DNA from 4 places in the Paenibacillus sp. VTT E-133280 genome. Region 4 is predicted to be linked to each of the others. Evidence: riboswitches for the same ligand, from Rfam matches in the RefSeq annotation. Region 4 holds a riboswitch; each other region holds the start of a gene.
What was found. Region 4 has a riboswitch for cyclic di-AMP ahead of CA600_RS23395 (C40 family peptidase). Riboswitches for the same ligand answer to the same signal wherever they lie in the genome.
Positions count from the first base shown of each region.

Region 1: linked by a shared signal. The riboswitch ahead of CA600_RS17780 (alpha/beta fold hydrolase) and the one ahead of CA600_RS23395 (C40 family peptidase) in region 4 are both predicted to bind cyclic di-AMP.
Region 2: linked by a shared signal. The riboswitch ahead of CA600_RS04520 (APC family permease) and the one ahead of CA600_RS23395 (C40 family peptidase) in region 4 are both predicted to bind cyclic di-AMP.
Region 3: linked by a shared signal. The riboswitch ahead of CA600_RS18880 (3D domain-containing protein) and the one ahead of CA600_RS23395 (C40 family peptidase) in region 4 are both predicted to bind cyclic di-AMP.

Region 1 covers NZ_NFUX01000041.1:3,852-7,635, forward strand. The annotation lists gene selD (selenide, water dikinase SelD) at 1-195, opposite strand, end outside; gene CA600_RS17780 (alpha/beta fold hydrolase) at 443-1,252, opposite strand; cyclic di-AMP (ydaO/yuaA leader) riboswitch at 1,358-1,543, opposite strand; gene CA600_RS31290 (hypothetical protein) at 1,765-1,938, opposite strand; gene CA600_RS17785 (Nif3-like dinuclear metal center hexameric protein) at 2,023-2,817, opposite strand; gene CA600_RS17790 (endo-1,4-beta-xylanase) at 2,929-3,784, opposite strand, start outside.
Region 2 covers NZ_NFUX01000006.1:87,680-91,463, forward strand. The annotation lists gene CA600_RS04515 (ABC transporter substrate-binding protein) at 1-61, opposite strand, end outside; gene CA600_RS04520 (APC family permease) at 264-2,081, opposite strand; cyclic di-AMP (ydaO/yuaA leader) riboswitch at 2,205-2,360, opposite strand; gene CA600_RS04525 (disulfide oxidoreductase) at 2,557-3,021, opposite strand; gene CA600_RS04530 (DsbA family protein) at 3,018-3,770, opposite strand.
Region 3 covers NZ_NFUX01000044.1:47,014-50,797, reverse strand. The annotation lists gene CA600_RS18890 (HD domain-containing protein) at 1-639, shown strand, start outside; gene CA600_RS18885 (TatD family hydrolase) at 682-1,452, shown strand; cyclic di-AMP (ydaO/yuaA leader) riboswitch at 1,650-1,879, shown strand; gene CA600_RS18880 (3D domain-containing protein) at 2,161-3,324, shown strand; gene rnmV (ribonuclease M5) at 3,500-3,784, shown strand, end outside.
Region 4 covers NZ_NFUX01000063.1:25,400-29,183, reverse strand. The annotation lists gene motA (flagellar motor stator protein MotA) at 1-80, opposite strand, end outside; gene CA600_RS23415 (hypothetical protein) at 287-580, shown strand; gene CA600_RS23410 (4a-hydroxytetrahydrobiopterin dehydratase) at 809-1,096, shown strand; gene CA600_RS23405 (c-type cytochrome) at 1,179-1,535, opposite strand; gene CA600_RS23400 (GNAT family N-acetyltransferase) at 1,663-2,148, opposite strand; gene CA600_RS23395 (C40 family peptidase) at 2,351-2,842, opposite strand; cyclic di-AMP (ydaO/yuaA leader) riboswitch at 2,848-2,989, opposite strand; gene CA600_RS23390 (C40 family peptidase) at 3,349-3,777, opposite strand.

The sequences.
Region 1 (3,784 bases), on a different contig from region 4:
CACTAATGCTAGATCATCACTTAATCGATATACTCCAGCGTCATCACTGGTATCCAGACCTACAAGTAGATCCGGATTTGGAACGGTTGGTGGCAGACTGCGAATAACCTGCATGAGATCAGCAGGACCAATTTTGCAGCCGCAGCCCCCTTTTGAAGATAATGAGGTCAATTTTATGGTTTCGGCTTGAGACATCATGACTCAGCTCCTTTAAATAGTTAATGTCGAATATCTTTAATCTTACATCAGTAGACAGCATTGTACAAAATACGAAGCTACTAAAAAAGCTGGCTCACACGTAGCATTCACTACCCTTGAGTCAGCCTTTGGTTCGAAATCCAATTCTTTAGGGAAATCTGCCCTATAGCTCTAATGAAATAGGAGTGTCCCGCATAATTTCAATGGCTGCGGGAGCACTCCTTCTTTTATCAATTTCATAGGATCAGCTAATCTGCTGAGTGCCCTGCTGCTTCTCCAAAAAACGTTGAAGAATCGCATTAAACTGCTCCGGCTGACACAGATTACTCGGATCTAATGCATTCGGGATAATCGCCAACTGCGCATGCGGCAATTGAGACACCATTTCCTTCATACAATTCACTCCAAATTCATTAAAGTCCCCTACAATACATAAAGCGGGACGGTTAAAAGCTTTTAAGCATCTGGTGTAATCCACATGGCTCGTGGCCAGCCTTTGCCGATATAACTCCCGTGGACGTTTGTCCAGCAGCCCTCTTCTAATCTCATTGTAGGCGAGACTCCAGCGCTCTCGGTACATCATCCGAATCGAAGGCAGCACCAGCTCGCTTGGGAGGTAATACATTAGCAAGCTGCAATACGCTGCCATAAGCTGTATTTTCCCTACAAGGGTTGATCCGTGGCTCCTACAGAAGCTATCCGCGACCACGATTGCTTTTACACGCTCAGGATATTGTTTGGCAATATGTTGCACGACTAAACCGCCATAGGCGATCCCAACAAAAACTGCTTCACGAACCCCCAGGTCATTTAACAGCATAATCAGATCCAGACATTGCGTTTCAATAATCTCATTAGGGGCCTCCAGGAGTTCACCTGACTTGCCATTCCCCCGTAAATCACACAAAATCACTTTATATTTATCGGAAAAGTACTCCAGTTGTGGTTTGAACATACTGTGTGTTAATCCATGTCCATGGATAAACACAACCGGAGTGCCAGTTCCATTGATTTCGTAATAGAGCGAAGTTCCGTTCAGTTTAGCGATAGGCAAAGGTAACACCTCTTTCATAATAAATTCTACGACTGTATCTGCTTATAAACGCAGCAAAAAACCACAGAGGGATTCTCTGTGGCTATTCATCACTAAACACGCCATTCATCCTCTCTCCATACGCTTACGAGGTTAGCTGTCGGATTCGGGCAGTGAGAGTTGCCCTACCTGCAAGGTTGCATGTTATGCACCCGGAACAGGATTCACCCCATAACTAGTACCGATTGTTACACTGGTTCCCAGTTGTTGGTTCCCCCGCTTTCCTTAACGGAAATTAAGCGGACTTCATATGTAATTGTCAGTTATGTGATGAATCATACTCCGTGTAAGGTTTCTTGTAAAGTTGAGCTGTGGGCAAAATAATGTTGAAAGCCATGCTTTTCATTTCATATTGAGCATACACTTCGTTTTCTCTTTCTTTTGCTCTTGTTTACTCAATATATCTAGAAAAAGCCGAGCGGACATCAGAGATCAATCCCTGAACCACTCGGCTTCTTTATACAATCATATGGCTACAACAGATCGGCGTTTTTCAATGCATGCTCCCAGCTCGGAAAAAAGAACAGCGCACTTCTCATTAGATCAGGGTCGCTTTGCTTCACTTGCTTTTTGCTGATCGAGCTTCCATCGGTTTGAAGCTTTTTGATACGAGTTAACACTTCATCAGCCTCCAAAGGAATTTCCATTGAAACACTCCTTTCTCAGTGACCTGGTTTCCCATCATTTTCTCCATAATATGCAAATTTATTCTTCATTTCCATTTCGATGGACTACACTAGCTGATAGATCGGTTGTTCAGCAATAAAATAAGTAGGAATTATTCGATATTTCTGTGCCAGAACTTCAGCTAAATATTTCATTCCTGGAGCTTCACTTTCCGCATGACCTAACATAATCAGCGCTTTTGATCTGCCTTGATGGACTGCATCCCTCACATATTCTGGAGTTTCCCATTCCGGGCCCTCGCCAGCAATGATTAAATCAAGATTGTGCTGATTAAAAAGAGGAATAGCCATCGTCCCACCTCCTCGGTAACCTACTAATATCCCCACATGTCTGCATGTCTGTGATAGATCGCCGGCAACGCGTACGTAGGGGATGCCTAGCTTTCTTTTTATATACTGAGCCGCTTCACTTACCGTCATAGCTGGAATCGATAGGATTGTAGCAGTGGGTTGCTGCTCAACCACATAGGCTGACCATTCAAGCTCTCGTAGCAAGCCCACCATGATCCCATCCGGTTGATGCCGATGCCAATAATCATGATAACGAAAAATAGCCAGTTCAGAACGCTCAATTAAACTCAGTTTTGAATGATAAACAGGGTCATTCTCTAACCACTCGCTCGGATCATGATGACTGTAAAACAACCCTTCATGCGTGATCAACAAATTGGCGTTCATAGCAATCGCTCGTTCCACAACATATTGCGTAGCGCAAAATGCCGTAACCATCCCTGTAATCACCGTTTCCGGATTCCCCGGCTTTAGAGTATCTACAGTTCCATCTATTTGTTCCACAGTTCCCATTAAATCTTCCAGAATCGTTCTAATTGTCACACTCACTTTCATCCGCCCTTTGAGATCTATTCTACTAATCTATCAACGTATAAATAACCCGCCCTTAATCGATATAAGGACGGGTTCACAGTTCATTATTTGAGCAGCTTGCCCACTCTATGATTTCATTTCAGAGGCGATCATTCGATGGAAAGCTGGCTTCGGCTTATGCCCTTCATCGAATAGGAACGGCCAGTTCTTCCGTCCACGAACAGGGAAATCATCCAGCCAAGTATAGTCATCTGCTGCTCCCCAGAACGTGACCGAGCTAATCACGTCACGGTATTCTTTCAGCAGGGCAAACATCGCTTCATATCGTTCTGCCTGCAGTTCAAGCATATCAGTTGGTGCAGCCCTTAGATCCTTACGTTTGTCATCGAAACGGAACATGGATACATCCAGCTCTGTCAGTTGGAGCTGAAGTCCTAAGGATGCATATTTCTCAATAGCTGCACGGATATCATCTAGACTAGGATCGTATAAATTCCAGTGTGCCTGCAATCCGACGCCATGGATCGGCACATCCTGCTCCAGCAGTGACTTCACCAGTTCATAAATTTTGTCACGTTTTAGTGGATGGGATTCATTATAGTCATTGTAGAATAATATTGCCTTAGGATCAGCTTCATGGGCGAATTCAAACGCTTTGGCGATAAAATCCGGGCCCACAATGTCGAGCCACTTGGAATGGCGAAGAAGCTCTTCTCCTTCATCGGCTATAACTTCATTGACAACATCCCAAGCATAAATATCTTCCTTATAACGCCCTACTACGGTCTGAATATGTGATTTAACTCGTGAGAGCAAAGTTTCTTTACTTACAGATCCACCATTTTTATCCTCAAACAGCCAATCTGTAGTCTGGTTGTGCCAGATCAAGGTATGTCCACGCATCGCCATATCATATTTCCGGGCGAAGGCAACCAGCTGGTCTGCCGTCTTAAAATTATAAATGTCCTCAAGCGGATGCAGA
Region 2 (3,784 bases), on a different contig from region 4:
CTATTAGTCCGATCATCGTCAATTTCATGCTTCCAAATCTTTTTCTGTTTAACGAAAACATTAAATACCCTCCTAATATATACCTGCTTTGATATTCAAAGGTGTTGTTTACCTCTGTCTCACTTTTAAATGATATTGATTCTCATTCTCTGTGTCAACCTATAAATTTAAAATTTTGTTGATTTGCAGCATTTTCCTTCAAGAAAAATACAAAAGAGACTATATTCCGAACGTTCCGGATATAGCCTCTCCTTAATAATCCATTATTTATTCAAATGATAGGGGACAGTCGCAACTACAACATCTTTTGAATTCATTAGATACGAACGGATTAAAAAGCTGGTCTGATTATGAAGTACAGCTTGCCACCAATGCTTAGTAATAAACTGCGGAATCAGAATCGTAATATGATCCGTCGCTGCGGTCTTCCACTCCACGGTATCAATAAATTTCACTAACGGACGAATAATACTGCGATATCTGGAACGAAGTACAATCAGGCGTACACCCGGATTCCATTCCTCCCACCGTTGCTCCATCTTTTGAATGTCCTCTTCATCAAAGCCAACATACACGGCTACAACATTATCTGTTAGAGACTTGGCATAGCTGATGGAATGCAGTACAGCACGTGTTACACCAGCAACAGGGACAACAACCGTACTTCCTTTAATTAAAGGTTTATCCGTAGCCGGACATATACGAAGCTGATCTGCAGTGTTCAAATAGTGCTTGTGAATGCGGTGGAACACAAACATTACAGCAGGTAAGAAAATGAACGCCATCCATACGCTTGAGAACTTAGTAATGATAAAAATAAGCGTAATTGTCAATGTAGTCAGCATACCGATGGTATTTACAACAAATCTTTTTTTCCATCCCGCTGGTTTGGTTTTAAACCAATGAACCATCATTCCAAGCTGGGACAATGTGAACGGAATGAAGACACCTACCGCATAAAGAGGAATCAAGCTTTCTGTATTTCCGTGAAATGCAGCTACAAGTACAGCAGACAGAACACCTAGAAAAATAATACCATTTGAGAAACCTAGACGGTCACCACGAACCATAAAAGCATGTGGCATATATTTATCTTTTGCAAACATAAAGGCGAGCAGCGGGAACGCTGAGTAAGCTGTATTAGCTGCTAAGAATAAAATGACTGCTGTAATCCCTTGAATGAAAAAGTATAAAGTTCCGCGACCAAAGGTCGATTCAGCGATCTGAGAAACAACCGTTGCCTTTTCATCAGGCACTATACCGTACCAATAGGCCAGTAATGTGATACCTGTAAACATAAATCCAAGTATAACCCCCATGACCATTAAGGTCTTGGCTGCATTCTTTTCAGCCGGTGCTTTAAAGTTTGGAATGGCATTAGATACAGCCTCTACACCCGTAAGTGCCGAACAGCCAGAACTGAAGGCTTTTAATAGTAGAAACAAACTAACATTGGAGACGGCGCTGCCTATTTCAGGGACATTCGCATGTACGCCACCTGCTGCATATTTAATAACACCGGAGATAATCAAGACTACAATCGACACCACAAACAAATACACTGGGATTGCGATAAATGAAGCCGATTCTGTAACTCCGCGAAGATTAATCAATGTTAGAAGAATAATTACGGATACTGCAATAAGAACCGTGTGATTATGAAGAATTGGAAACGCTGATGTGATCGCATCTGTCCCTGCCGAGGCACTAACAGCTACGGTCAGGATGTAATCCACTAACAAAGACCCTCCTGCTAAGAGCCCTGTCGGAACACCAAGATTACTCTTGGCAACGATGTAAGCTCCGCCTCCCTGAGGATAAGCGTAAATCGTCTGCCGATAGGATAAAATCAGGATGGCCAGCAGGCCCAATACGGCTAATGCAATTGGCAAGGAATACCAGATGGCAGTAAACCCCGCAGCCACCAGTACAATCAGAATTTGTTCCGTTCCGTAGGCTACAGACGAGAGCGCATCAGAAGACAGGACAGCCAGTGCTTTAACCTTGGATAACTTTTCATGATCGAGTTCGTTCGACTTCATCGGACGCCCGATCAATAGTCGTTTTACCTTGCTTACCATGGTGGATACAGTTCCTTTCTTTGGGAGCTGAAACGGAATTTCCGCGCGCTGTTTTCATTGGTGGATTTCATAAATGCAGACACAAAAAATAGCATACGGAAATGATCCGCATGCTATGCATGGTCATTATCCCACCTTGCTTACGAGGTTAGCTGGCGGATTCGGGCTGTGGTTTAGCCCTACGGTTAAGTCTAATCGACCCTTCCGATTCACCCCATTGGCATAAATGCCAAGTTTGGTTCCCCCGTTTTTCCTAAGAAAATTCAGCGCATATTCAACTTCTCACAAGGTCTAATATTAGTCTACAAAGTGTATGCAGTAAAGCGTTGAAAAAAATGAAAAAAGAATGAAAAAACATCCAAAAAGCGCAAATACAGCGTCTAATTGGATGCTCTCTTTCATTCTCTTCAATTATCCCTCTGGGTCGTGTTTTTAGTCACTTTTCACATTTTTTCGTTCCTTCAAAGTTGAAAAATCAAAATCCTAAACTTTCTTCTGTTTCTAATTCCATCACTTCTTCTTCCTTGCGTCCGTACCAAAGTAAAATACTTATTAAAGCAAACGCGATTAAAGCAAGAAAAGGAATCGTAATGAATCCGAAATAGTTCAAGTAATCCTTATTACAAGGAACACCAATTGTACAAGGAAGCACTTTACTTAACGCAGGAATCTTCTGCTCCGCATAATGATAAATCGAGATACTGCCACCAATCAAGCTTAATGGAAGTACATATGGGATAATCCTTTTATCTCCTCGAAACGTCGCAATTCCCAAGAGGAATAACTGAGGATACATAAAAATTCGCTGGAACCAGCAAAGCTTACAAGGTTCATATTTCAATACTTCGCTCAAATACAAGCTACCAGCTACAGCAACTAAAGAGACGAACCAGGCCAGATACAGGCAGTTACGCTTGCAAAAAGATAGGAACTTTGTCACTTTGCCTCCACAGCTTTTGCGGCGTCGTTAATTTCAGTTGAAATCGCTTCAACGTTAAAAGGATCCGCAATCATTACTCCATTGATGTAAAGGGATGGTGTAGTCGTCACCCCAGCTTCACTAGCTAACTGCATACCCTTATTCAGCTCATCTGCATACGTACGATCCTTAATATCTTTACGAAGCAGTTCGTAATCGATAGCTAACTTCTCTTTCTCCGCAAGGCTTACTAAGAAATCTTCAGTCGCCCATTCTTCACTTTCATCACCTTGCTGAGCATATACAGCATCATAGAACTTCCAGAACTCATCATTATTCTGATGATAAACAGATAATGCAGCAAGTGAGGCCGTTTCAGAGTCTGGACCAACGAAAGCCATATTTACAAAGTAGAGCGCTGCTTTTCCCTCGTTGACAAAATCTTGAACAATTTTCGGTTTAACTGAAGTTGCAAATTGGGAACACGCTGGACATTTTAAGTCTCCAAATTCAACAATTTTAACAGGTGCATCCTCTTTACCAACTCTAGGTAGCTCACTGTAATTGAATGCTACTGGTTCTCCCGAAGTGGCATTTTTTGTGGCATCTTTCGAAGCTAACATAAACAATCCAACAAAAATAATGACTACTAAAGCAATTGAACTAATAATTAAAATTCTCGTCTTCTGCTTTTGCTGCTCCTGTTCTACCCGCCGTTTCTCTTGTTTGCTAAGCTGGGGAACGCTTGTACTTTTATTAGGTTTACTCAAGGAGAGTTCCTTTC
Region 3 (3,784 bases), on a different contig from region 4:
ATTGAAGATTATTTAATGTCGCGTTATCAAATGTACTGGCAAGTGTATTTTCATCCGGTGACACGTAGCTCAGAGATTATCTTGCGACAAATTTTCCGTAGAGCCAAGGAGCTTTTCCAAGAGGGGTACAATTTTAGTTTCATGATTAATCCGCTGGAGGATTTGTTCCGTGGTGAGGTGACAGTAAAGCAATATTTAATGCTGGATGAAGCACTGGTACAGACGGCTTTTATGCAGTGGACGCTTGAAAAAGATGAGCTACTAAGCGACTTGTGCACCCGTTTTATTCATCGTAAACTGTATAAATACGTTGAGATGGAGAATCTCGATACAGATATGATTACTGAAATTCGCAGCAGTTTTGCGGCAGCGGGTCTTCACCCAGAATATGATTTGGAGATTGATTTTCCGACAGATCTGCCCTATGATGTGTTCCGTCCGGGAGAAGCTTTTGACAATAAACAAATTCTGCTGCTTGATCGGCATGATCATCTGCGGGAAATTTCAGAGGTATCCGATATTGTACGTTCTATTAGCGGCATTCACCGTGGCAGATATCATCTTTATTTTCCTCAGGATAAGTTGAGAAAAGTGCTTACACGATTGCCTTCTTCTATCGCAGAGATTTTTGCAAAATAATACAAAAAAATATAGCATTTTTGACAAGGAGTGAAGGTTAAAATGTATCTGTTTGACACACATACGCATCTGGATGCGCCTCAATTCGACGAGGATCGCGAAGAAGTTATCGCTCGTGCTGTAGAAGCAGGAGTTAGCAAGATGATTAATATCGGATTTAATCGGGAGACGATTCCCTCAACGATGAAGCTGGCGGAATCTTACGATTATATTTATGCGGCAGTGGGTTGGCATCCTCAGGATGCGATTGATATGAAAGATGGAGATCTCGATTGGATCGCTTCTCTATGCAGTCATAAGAAAGTGGTGGCGATCGGTGAAATCGGACTGGATTATTACTGGGATACTTCTCCCAAGGATGTGCAGCATGAAGTTTTTCGCAAGCAAATTGGACTAGCCCGCGAACTGAATATGCCGATTTGTATTCATGATCGTGATGCCCATGAGGATGTTGTACGGATTTTACGGGAGGAAAAAGCAAATGAGGTTGGAGGCGTGATGCACTCGTTCTCTGGAAGCTGGGAAACGGCTAAGATGTGCTTGAATCTTGGTTTTCATTTATCCTTTGGAGGACCTATTACGTTCAAAAATGCAAGAGTGCCAAAAGAAGTACTTGCGCAGACCCCTCTAGACCGATTATTGATCGAAACCGATGCTCCATATTTGACTCCGCACCCCTTCCGCGGAAAGCGAAATGAGAGCGCTCATGTGAAGCTGGTAGCAGAGGCAGCAGCTGAAATTAAAGGGTTAACATGGGAAGAATTGGCTAAAATAACGTATGCGAACGCACTGGAACGATTTGGGATTGAGTGAAAACGGGAGAAAAACAGGCGAAAAATAGAGAATGGCCGATATATTAAACTTTTTTAATATAAAAACAGCTGAATATTACAATATTTTAACCATATTTTTGCTTAAACGTGGTTGAATCGTCCTTTACAACATGCATCAAAACAGGATATCATCTTTTCAGTGATGTGAGCTGTGTTACAGTGACAGCCATATATTCATGGATCGTCTCGCTGAGTCTCCGTATGGAGAACGGGGGAACCAATATTGACCTGCCGCATGCCTGTATTTAAAATACGGTTTAGACGTGCCGTAGGACAGTATTTGATTTCTTCACGTGGTCTTTGGGGTGAATTTAAGGGCAACCGCCATGAGCGGGTGACCTGAAATAGGGCGTCTCTCTTTCGTCCGAACCCGACAGCTAACCCCGTAAGCGCAAGTAAGAGAGGCAACCTCGTGCACAAGCATTCTCTATTCTGATATTGGAGAAGCCACGAAAGAGTCCTCAGTTGAACTCTTTTTAGGCTTTTTTATTTTTGAATAAATAGAATGTTACCCACATACTGTTATATAACAGGGGTGGGAGTAGCTGTGCCGAGCAGGCGATCCATGAGCAGGAGACGCTAAGTTATTACGTGCGTGTCCTGTGACAATCTCAAATAGTTTCGTCAAAGGAATTCAGTCCTCATGATATACAATTGACGACGGGGCTATGTAAGGAGGATGGAGAGAATGGGCGTATTCCAACCAGAAGTATCCCATGATTCGCAGTCATCCAGCAGGTCTTTCGCATTACGGTGGGAGCAAGTAAATACTCGCGTGCTTTTACTTGCAGGCGTGATTTCAGTCGCTATCGCGTTACTTATTCTGCTGTACGTACACGGTCAAAGTAACAAACAATTATTTTTAGTAATAGACGGGCAAACACAGACGCTTGAAACGCGGGAAGCGCTTCTTGGTGATGTGTTGGAGAAAGAGCAAATTTCGCTACAGCCGCATGATGAACTATCTTTAGGTCTGAGTGATGAAATAAAAGACGGTGACCGTGTCGTTATCAATCGTGCGCAGAAAATTAGTCTTACTGCGGATGGAGCAACAAAAACGTTATATACGACCGAGGATACAATTGGTAAAGCAATTGAGAAAATGGGCATTACCCTAGAAGGTCATGATAAGATTTTCCCTTCGTTAGACACCACCATTTCTGCAAACATGGAGGTTAAGATTGTTCGCATCAACAAACAGACCGTACAGCGAACAACTGACTTACCCTTCAGAGTCATCAAGACAGCAGACCCCTCCCTTACTGTGGGAACAGTTAGAGTGGCACAGGCAGGCAAACCAGGCGTCATGATTCAGCATATTGAAAAGATCTACCAAGACGGAGAACTGGCCTCTATGCGCATGATTGGTAAGGAAGTACAAACGGTAACGAAAGATAAGATTATTGCCGTTGGTACCAAAGCACTTCCTAAGCCGGCTGTAGCTAAGACTACAACAACTTCCAAATCAAACACCACTTCAAAAACGGCTAAAGTTAGCGCCAAGACTAATAACGTCACAAGCAAGGCTGGCGTAGACTTTGAGTACAAGAAGATGATTAAGAATGTCTCCATGACAGCTTATTCGTCAGAAGAGGCAGGTATAGGTACCAAAACGGCTTCCGGAACACGCGTAACGGAAGGTCGCACAATTGCTGTAGATCCGAATGTAATTCCTATTGGCTGGTGGGTATATATCGAGGGACTTGGATTCCGCCGAGCAGAAGATACTGGCGGTGCCATTAAGGGCAATAAAGTAGATGTCTACTACGATTCACTGAGCCATGTTCGTAATTTCGGTCGTAAATCACGAACCGTTTATGTGATTGGACCTGTGAAGCCGGAGTTAAACTAGGCTGAAGCTTTTGCAAATTATTCTTTGATAAGCTATAGTGATGATAACCGTTAAGGAACGCCAGATGATCATTTCGTTGATCGCAGAGCAACCGCTCATCACTTATACATTCTTTAACCAAAAGAAGAGGAGCGAAACCTCTTCTTTTTTGCTTTTTTTGGAAGGAGTCAGAGATATGATTAAGGAACTAATTGTCGTCGAAGGTAAGAGTGATACCGTCGCTGTTAAACGCGCTGTAGAAGCAGATACGATCGAAACAGGGGGCTCGGCTGTAGACCGGACCGTAATTGCGAAGATCGCGCTTGCTATGGAGCGTAGAGGGGTGATTATTCTTACGGACCCGGATCACGCCGGTGAACGAATCCGCAAGATTGTGTCTGCAAAGGTGCCGGGCTGCAAGCATGCCTTCATTCCGGAGAAGGACGCAACCCGCAAAGGAGATATCGGTGTGGAGAACGCT
Region 4 (3,784 bases):
AGAGGAGCGTGCTTGAGGATCATACCCCAAATAACTGCAACTAGACCAAAAATTAAACCAAGTATTGTTGAAATTTCCATTATGCACCTCGTCCATGAGATTATAAGATGTGTTCCGACAAAGCCGCGTATATCATCCTTGAAACAGCGGCAAGGCACTCTGTGCGAAACCGAATAACGTATATTCTTATTTATCGACATCATTCCGTTTTTTGTGAAGTCATTTTTTCGGCTATAATGGATAAGGTAAGTAATTATTCATCTGTGGAGAAAACGGAGTGATACATGTGGGTGTAAAGCATGGTAGAGATTACGGTGAAATCCTAACGGATTTGACTGAGGCTGTCGGCAGAATTTCCGATGGGTACTTATTTTTTGAAATGGATCCGGAAGAGTGGCAAGAATTGCCGCAGGAATCCAAGATGGAGGTATGGGAGGCACTGGCTGAGGATCTTTTCTTCGCGCTGGGTAATGAACCTATGATTGAGGTGGGGAGCGGCGTTATCATTTATGATAAGGACACGCACCGCATTAATATTTTAGTCGGAGAAGAGGATTTAGCCTCTGTTGTTTTGATTTAAGAAGAGGGGGCGACGGGGCGTAATTTGCCCGTAGTTAGTAGCCCGTGTTAAAATTGGTGTAGCCGAGTTATAATCGCTGGGATTCTTGAATACATTTAATCGAAAATATTGCCTTTATCCTGGCACATCCCTTGGACCTCAGAAGCTAAGGGATGTTTTGTTTAACGAATAAGACGAGTAATGGGACCTGCGGATTTTACTGCAATTTTTAGTAAGGGAGGAAATGAATTGTTATTTACGGAAGAAGAACTGCGTGAGCAGATCAGCAAGCTGGAAGGTTGGAAGCTGGAAGAGAATACCATGGTGCGAAAATATATGTTCAGTCAATATATGAAGGGTATTGCTTTCGTTGATGAAGTAGCCACCATTTCAGAAGCCTTTGATCACCATCCACATATTACAATTGATTATAAGACAGTGACTTTACGGCTGAAATCAAATGAGGAAGACGGTATTACAGCTCTAGATATTCGAGAGGCACATGAATTTAATGAAGCCTTTGAGAAAAATCGTTAGTGTCACCCAAACTCATAAATAAACGCCCGTGCGCAGATAGTGAACTATCTTCAGGCACGGGCGTTTTTAGTTGCTTTGGTAGTTACTTTTTCTCTGCGAGCCAGAGGGCGACGTTTGCAATCTCCTCAGGGGCTAGCTTTTCTTTAAAGGAAGGCATTTGACCGCGTCCTTTAGTTACAATACTGTAGATTGCTTCAGCATCATGTTGACCGCCTTCATTTTGAAGACTGGGTCCAACTCCACCTTGAAGCTGATCGCCGTGACAGGTAATACAGCTGGCTTTCACGGTTGCTTCCGCCTTTGCCGCATCCAATTGGACTTCCGGCATCGTCGGCTTATTCTGTTCAGCTACCTCTTCTTTACCTGGAAGTGTAAACATAAGTACTACCGCAAAGGCACAGGCGGCAAAAAACAAACCGCTCATGATCCATTTCTGCATCCCAGTTCGTCCCTTCTATGTAAGCTGCTCCCTACATTATAGCTCAAGGTGAAGCGTTATCATAGGGTTTGTGACAAAAAAATGAACGACAATGCCATCAAATCATTGAAAAATATGGAATTTAATATTATTTGTCATAGACCATGCAATAAAAAGGTTTGTTTCCTGTGGGGGTTAGGCGCTCATACGTATCGGTAATCGTAAATCCACACTTTTGGTAAGTTCGGATCGCCCGCTGGTTCCAGGTCAATACCTCTAGATCAATCTCACGCTCAGGATAACGAATTAAGGCTGCTTGCACGATTGCATCCATGAATGTTTTGCCTAGACCTTGGCCGCATAGATCAGGGCGCATGCCAATCCCCAAGCGAACAACACCTTCCATTGGAAACAACTGCGCGAATCCACACAAAATCCCTTGCCCATTTAATATGGAGACATATTGCTCATTACGTAGCTGAGGGTCACCGAACTCGATTCCAAGAGCCTGCATTTGCTCCCATGGCATCCAGCCGTAAATATTATAAGGGGCAGTGTAATCCCAGTTGCAAATCTCTTCCGCGTGACTGGTCTCCATAGGCGCTACATGAAAAGTAACAGAGGAATTTATCATAAGGTTAAGGACCTCCTTTCACGGGGGTTACTTTAAAATATAAGAAAGTATACTAATTATATACAAAAATAGGCTTGGTCGACTCAGAAATTTATGAGATTATTGTTTTACAAATTCTGAGAGGGGTAAATACTAAATAAGACAAAAAACAAGCTCTTCCCCAAGAATCAACATCTTGGAAAAGAGCCTATGTACGATTTACTTATTGAACATCATCATTATCTTCTGTCTCAGAAGCAACAGAATGATAAGCATCCGTGCTCATAATGCGTTTAGCACCGATGTAGCGTTTCACGTAGTAGCTATCACTCAGGGAGCTAATCGTTACACCGCGTGAGGAAGATGCGTGTGCAAACTTGCCTTCACCGACATAAATACCGACATGGGAGACACCCTTGCCACTTGTATTGAAGAATACAAGATCTCCAGATCTTAAATCATCTTGGGAGATAGCAGTACCCATTTGAAACTGGGAACCTGATTGGTGTGGTAGGTTAATACCAATTTTATCAAATACATACATTGTAAATCCGGAGCAATCAAATCCATTTGTGGAGATGCCGCCGGATACGTACTTAGTTCCGATGGTCTTGTCGATCACTTTATCCATTTTGGAATCCGCGAAAGCGCTTCCTGCTCCAATGGTGAAAATAATGGAAAAGCTAAGTACTGCTGCTGCTAGCTTCTTCTTCAAAAGTTTATACCCCTTCCGGATGCCTACGAGGTTAGCTTAAGGGTTCGGTTGAAGGTCCCCTATGACCCCTCTAAAAATGGAGGTCAATTCACCCAAAGTTGGTTCCCCCGTTTTCCTAATAGTCAGGAAACTCGGCTGATACTGTTGATTAGGAATAGCTTGTAATCAATACATGACAAAACCTTTGTAAATAACAACTTAATGATTACAAAAATGTTACTAAAATCTTACTGCAGTTATTGTAACAAACAGAGTGCCGCTTGGCAATCGTTTTTAACATAATCATGCAGAAAAATTCGTTTTTTTAAAGACAAAATGCATATGTAAGCGATAATATTAAACTAATTTTTATATTTATTGAAATTTTTATCAAATAAAAGTGTTTAAAGTCTGTTCTAGAGGTGTAAAGAATATAATGAGGCAAAAGAAAACCTGGATTCGATTAAGTCAATAATCAAACCCAGGTCCTATATAATGTAATTGTGTGGTTTAGTTGTGGCGAAGTATTAATCGTAGGCTACAGCTTGATATGAGGAAGTACTCATTACTCTTTTAGCACCAACGTAGCGATTGGCCCAGTAGGACTGGCTAAGTGAAGTGATGGTTACGCCATATGAAGATGATGATTGTGCGAATTTTCCGTTTCCAACATAAATGCCGACATGGGATACGCCGTTGCCCAATGTGTTAAAGAAAACTAGGTCACCTGAACGCAACTTGCTTTTGGCTACAGGAGTTCCAACATTATATTGAGCTTTTGAAGTACGGGGCAAAGAAAGACCCACCTTCTTGAATACATACGTAGTAAATCCAGAACAGTCAAACCCGGCAGTGCTAGTGCCTCCGGTTTTATAGGCAACTCCAATTGTCTTTGAAATAACACTGTCCATCTTAGAATCTGCAAAGGCACTTCCTCCACCAATAGAGAACGCCATCACAAGT